2 regions of the Paenibacillus sp. FSL R5-0928 genome follow, and region 2 is predicted to be linked to the other one. Evidence: riboswitches for the same ligand, from Rfam matches in the RefSeq annotation. Region 2 holds a riboswitch; the other holds the start of a gene.
The links. Region 2 has a riboswitch for cyclic di-AMP ahead of MKZ16_RS17365 (APC family permease). Riboswitches for the same ligand answer to the same signal wherever they lie in the genome.
Positions count from the first base shown of each region.

Region 1: it holds a riboswitch for cyclic di-AMP, as region 2 does, so the genes downstream of both, MKZ16_RS26980 (TrkH family potassium uptake protein) here and MKZ16_RS17365 (APC family permease) in region 2, are expected to answer to the same signal.

Region 1 covers NZ_CP150225.1:5,980,257-5,983,442, forward strand. Annotated here, with positions in the region: gene MKZ16_RS26975 (TrkA family potassium uptake protein) at 1-475, opposite strand, end outside; gene MKZ16_RS26980 (TrkH family potassium uptake protein) at 489-1,847, opposite strand; cyclic di-AMP (ydaO/yuaA leader) riboswitch at 1,912-2,087, opposite strand; gene MKZ16_RS26985 (CPBP family intramembrane glutamic endopeptidase) at 2,408-3,186, shown strand, end outside.
Region 2 covers NZ_CP150225.1:3,879,217-3,882,402, reverse strand. Annotated here, with positions in the region: gene MKZ16_RS17375 (DsbA family protein) at 82-798, shown strand; gene MKZ16_RS17370 (disulfide oxidoreductase) at 795-1,259, shown strand; cyclic di-AMP (ydaO/yuaA leader) riboswitch at 1,454-1,613, shown strand; gene MKZ16_RS17365 (APC family permease) at 1,738-3,186, shown strand, end outside.

The sequences.
Region 1 (3,186 bases), 2.1 Mb from region 2:
TGCAGGATGGCACGGTCAGCTCGACAATTTTATAATCCTTGGACAGTTCAATATAATCCAGCAAATTGGGCGTCACCAGCTGGTGTGCCACACGAATCCCCATATCCCGCTCCGGAAAAATAACCCGATCAACCCCCAGCCGCGACAGAGCGCGGCCATGAAGGATGGAGATTGCCTTAGCCACCACTTGCTTAACTCCAATCTCCTTCAACAAAATGGCCGCCAGAATGCTTCTCTCCATATTGTCACCAATCGCAACAATCCCACAATCAAAGTTCCGTACACCAAGCGAGCGCATAATTCCCTCATCTGTAGCATCTGCTACTACCGTATGCGTCAGTTGATCGCTCATTTCCTCCACGCGTTCTTCATGGTGGTCAATGCCGAGCACCTCGTAGCCCATTTCCATCAGCTCAAGCGCCAGGCTTGAACCGAAGCGACCTAAGCCGATTACTACAAATTGCTGTGCTTTCATTTCTAATTAACTCCTATCCAATAATTATTTTACCTTCAGGATACTTATACAGTGGTTTACCCTGTTTGGGACCGAGTGCATACGCCAAGGTTAGTGGACCTAGCCGACCTGCAAACATCGTCAGACAGAGTAGAATCTTACCGATCGCTGACAGTTCCGGAGTTAGCCCCATAGTCAGTCCTACCGTAGCAAAGGCGGAGGTCGTCTCAAACAAGATTGCCAAGAAATTACTGTCTTCAGTTGTGGAGAGTATCATCGACACAGAGGCAATTAACAACAAAGCCAGCAGTGTGATCGTTAATGCCTTGTAGATGCGCTCTTGAGCCAGCCGATAACGGAACAACACAACATCTTCCCGTCCACGCAGCATAGCAATAACAGCACCAATCATCATCGTAAAGGTTGTTGTCTTGATCCCGCCGCCCGTTGAGCCTGGAGAAGCACCAATAAACATAAGAATCACTATAAAAAATTGTGTAGCCTGCCGAAGTCCAGCAATATCTACTGTGTTCGCGCCAGCCGTACGGGGAGATACGGATTGAAAGAAGGCCGATAATATTTTACCGCCAAAATTCAGTGAACCCAGGGTACGAGTGTTAGTAAACTCGAATATAAAAATAACCAAAGCTCCGATCAGAATCAGCCCTGTACTGGTGGACAGGACAACTTTACTATGTAGAGACAGCCTGCGGGTTACCCGAAACTCCACCAGATCTGACATTACAATAAAACCAATCCCGCCGGAGACAATCAGAAACATCACAATAATATTCACAAGCGGATCATAAACATAATCAGTTAAACTGCGAAAATCCCCAAAAATATCGAACCCCGCATTATTAAACATAGACACCGCATGAAATATGCCATAATAAATCGCTTTTCCCAACGGCATATCAAAAGCCCAGCGAATAGACAGCAGCAAAGCGGCACAGCCTTCTATGACAAGAGAATATATAAGGACTCTCCGGATCAGTCGCACAATTCCTTCCATAGAGCCTTGATTCATGGCTTCCTGTAGGATTAGCCTGTCCCGCAAAGATATTTTACGCTTTAACACCAGTGAAAATAGAGTGGCCATGGTCATAAACCCTAAGCCGCCGATCTGGATTAGGATCATAATTACGGTTTTCCCAAAAATCGTGAACGAAGTTCCGGTATCCAGCACAACAAGCCCTGTTACACAGGTTGCCGAAGTTGAAGTAAATAATGCATCAATAAATTCCACGGAATTCCCGCTTGTGCTTGAAATGGGCAACATAAGCAGCAAGGCCCCTATCAGAATAATCGATGCAAAACCAAGCACCAGTATCTGCGGCGGCGAGAGCTTCAGAAACTTAAATTCAGAAATCCTGCGAAACTGTGAAGCCACTATGCTCACCTTCTTATCAAAAATTCCAACAAAAAAAGCACTGGAAAACCAATGCTAACTTGGTTCCTGCAGTAAATTAGCCTACGAGGTTAGCTGACGGATTCGGACTGTGCAGGCTGCCCTATTCGTTCCCAGAACGAAATTCACCCCTGATGAAAGTGCCATTTATCTTGTATACTCCACTTTTCATCACTTCTTATGGTTCCCCCGTTTTCACCAGAAATTCGGCTACTATACAATTGCATACAAATTATATACGTTATTTAGTGAATTCACAAAGACACAATTAATGCTCATTCACATGAAAAAATGCGGTTTAAAGAGACTGCATCAAAAGGAGTACCTTTTCTCATCACTTTTCCGTGTTTTCCCTGCAATTACACCGATTCTCACCATTCGTACACAAATGAACACGATAAAATTCATGGTATAAATTCACATGACTATTCTATACTATCTCTATTACCCATAAAAAGAACATATAATGTTTTTTGTAACCAGCCAGGCACTAATACTATAATGGAACATAATATTGTCAGTACATAACAAGGAGGCGTTACATGAATCCCGTCGGCCAGCCCATACAGCAACGTGCCCTCTCCAAGAGGCTCATCATCTCGGGCATTATCGGTCTTATTCTATTTATTATGTTTCAGATTTCCCCTTCACTGCTTAGTAGCCCTACAGGTGAAGATACCACCGTCATTAGCAAGGCAGAAGCCCGTGACCAAGCCATATTATTTGCAGAACATAAGCTCAACTACACCGAAGCACCAAACGATCAATGGAATGTACTTTACGAGACGGACTCTTCCTTTTATGGTTATATGTCTCGCGAGAAGCTTGTGGAGGACTACACCAAGAAAAAATTGGATCAAAAATATCCTTTTGATGTCTTTCGTGCAACGCTTACTCCTTCAGCGGAGCAAGAGCCGCAAATCATCGTTGACCTCAATATGTATAACGGTAAGATTGTCGCTTTCTCAAAGGCTGCAAAAGTTGCCTCCGAAGAGGGGTCAGGCATCGCTTCCGTTGGTGCAAAAGAGGACAAGGGAGCTGACCTCACTCTAGCGCAGAAGGAGAATCTTGCTCGTCCTTGGCTTCAGGAATGGGAAGTAAATCCTGCCAAGCTACAAATTGAATCGAATACAGGAAGCCATGGGCTAGTGTATACGGATAGTACTGTTCAGGTCGGCGAATCCTTATTGCACTATTATTTTGATTTCAGTGGAGAGCAGGTATCCAGCTTTAATGCCGGATTCACTGCACCAGCTTGGCATACCTCCTACGTACAAGGACAGACCTCTTTAGCGGAAAAGCTAACATTATTCGGTTACGG
Region 2 (3,186 bases):
TGATAAAAACTACATTAGTCCCTAGAGGACAGAAAGGAATTCTCCTTGAGTAAACCTAAAAAAAGTCCAAATGTTCCCCAGTTGAGCAAACAAGAGAAACGACGGGTAGAACAGGAGCAACAGAAGCAGAAAACGAGAATTTTAGTTATTAGTTCAATAGCTGTAGTAGTTATCATTTTTGTTGGATTGTTTATGTTAGCTTCGAAAGATGCAGCAAAGAATGTCTCTACAGGAGAACCGGTAGAATTCAATTACAGTGAGCTACCTAGGATTGGTAATGAGGATGCACCTGTTAAGCTTGTTGAATTTGGCGATTTCAAATGTCCAGCTTGTTCCCAGTTTGCTGGCTCCATGAAACCGAAAATTGTTCAAGATTTTGTCAACGAGGGAAAAGCAGCTCTTTACTTTGTAAATATGGCTTTCGTTGGTCCTGACTCTGAGACAGCTTCACTAGCTGCATTGTCTGTATACCATCAGAATAAGGATGAATTCTGGAAGTTCTATGATGCTGTATATGCGCAGCAAGGGGATGAGAGCGACGAATGGGCCACTGAGGATTTCTTGATAAGCCTTGCTGAAAAAGAGAAATTAGCGATCGATTACGATCTGTTGCGTAAAGACATCCAAGAGAAAACTTATGCAGATGAGCTGAAGAAAGACATTCAGTTGGCAACTGACGCAGGCGTGACAACTACGCCTTCGCTCTACATTAATGGGGTGAAAACGGCTGAACCTTTCGATATTGAAGCGATTACATCTGAAATTAATACCGCCGCAAAAGCAGTGGAGGCAAAGTGACAAAATTCCTATCTTTTTGCAAGCGTAACTGCCTCTATCTGGCCTGGTTTGTCTCTTTGGTTGCTGTAGCTGGTAGCTTGTATTTAAGTGAAGTCTTGAAATATGAACCTTGTAAGCTTTGCTGGTTTCAGCGGATTTTTATGTATCCGCAGTTATTTTTGTTGGGAATTGCCACTTTCCGTGGAGATAAGCGCATCATTCCTTATGTGCTTCCATTAAGTTTGATTGGTGGCAGTATCTCAATCTATCATTATGCGGAACAGAAGATTCCAGCGTTAAGTAAAGTTCTACCTTGTACAATTGGTGTTCCTTGTAATAAAGATTACTTGAACTACTTCGGATTTATTACGATTCCTTTGTTAGCTTTAATCGCTTTTGCTCTAATTAGTCTCCTTCTTTGGTATGGACGTAAGGAAGAAGAAATGATTGAAGTAGATGCAGAGGAGAGCTTAGGATTTTAGTTTTCGCTTTGGAAGTTACAAAAAAGCTGAAAAGGTATTAAAATCACGGGCTAGAGGGATAATTGAAGATAATGAAAGAGAGCATCCAATAAGACGCTATATTTGAGCTTATTGGATGTTTTTTCATTCTTTTTTCATTTTTTTCAACGCTTTACTGTAGGCACTTTGTAGACTAATATTAGACCTTGTGAGAAGTTGAATATGCGCTGAATTTTCTTAGGAAAAACGGGGGAACCAAACTTGGCATTCATGCCAATGGGGTGAATCGGAACCGGGTCGAACAGACCTGTACCGTAGGGCTATAACCACAGCCCGAATCCGCCAGCTAACCTCGTAAGCAAGGTGGGAAAATGACCATGCATAAGCATGCGGATCATTTCCGTATGCTTATTTTTGTGTCTGCATTTATGAAATCCACCGATGAAAACAGCGCACGGAAATTCCGTTTCAGCTCCCAAAGAAAGGAACTGTATCCACCATGGTAAGCAAGGTAAAACGACTATTGATCGGACGTCCGATGAAGTCGAATGAACTCGATCATGAAAAGTTATCCAAGGTTAAAGCACTGGCTGTCCTGTCTTCTGATGCGCTCTCGTCTGTAGCCTACGGAACGGAACAAATACTGATTGTACTGGTGGCTGCCGGGTTTACTGCCATCTGGTATTCCCTGCCAATTGCATTAGCCGTATTGGGCCTGCTGGCCATCCTGATTTTATCCTATCGGCAGACGATTTTTGCTTATCCGCAAGGAGGCGGAGCTTATATCGTAGCCAAGAGCAATCTTGGTATTCCGACAGGGCTGCTCGCTGGGGGTTCATTATTGGTGGATTACATTCTTACCGTAGCGGTTAGTGCCTCGGCAGGGACGGATGCGATCACATCGGCTTTTCCAAGTCTTCATAATCATACTGTTCTCATCGCTGTATCTGTTATCGTTCTATTAACAATCATTAATCTTCGCGGAGTGACTGAATCGGCTTCGTTCATCGCAATTCCAGTGTATTTGTTTGTGGTTTCGATTGTTGTTCTGATTATCTCCGGTATCGTTAAATATGCAATGGGTGGCGCGCATGCGAATGTTCCTGAAATAGGCAGCGCCGTATCTAATGTAAGTTTGTTTCTACTATTAAAAGCGTTTAGCTCTGGTTGTTCAGCCCTAACGGGGGTTGAGGCCGTATCTAATGCGATCCCAAACTTTAAAGCACCGGCTGAGAAGAATGCAGCCAAGACGCTAATGATCATGGGACTTATCCTTGGCTTTATGTTTACCGGAATCACTGTGCTGGCGTATTGGTATGGTATTGTGCCAGATGAAAAGGCTACGGTTGTCTCTCAGATCGCTGAATCGACCTTTGGCCGTGGCGGATTGTACTTTTTCATTCAAGGGATTACAGCAGTGATTTTGTTCTTGGCAGCTAATACAGCATATTCAGCGTTTCCGCTGCTTGCCTTTATGTTTGCAAAAGATAAATATCTGCCACATGCATTTATGGTCCGTGGTGACCGCCTGGGCTTCTCAAATGGCATTATTTTTCTAGGAGTTATGTCTATCATACTTGTGGCTGCATTCCATGGGAATACGGAAGGTTTGATTCCACTTTATGCGGTAGGCGTGTTCATTCCTTTTACCTTATCCCAACTGGGGATGATGGTGCATTGGATCAAAACAAGACCTGCTGGATGGGTGAAAAGATTTGTTGTAAATACCATCGGTATGTTGACTACATTGACGATTACGCTTATATTTATCATTACTAAATTCTCGAGCGTATGGATGGCATTCATTTTCTTACCTGCTGTAATGTTCGTGTTCCACCGTATTCATAAGCACTATTTGAACACTGCGGATCAACTGCGTATATGTCCGGCTACTGATAAACCTATAATTAAAGGAAGTACTGTAGTTGTTCCTGTTGCAGGGGTTACA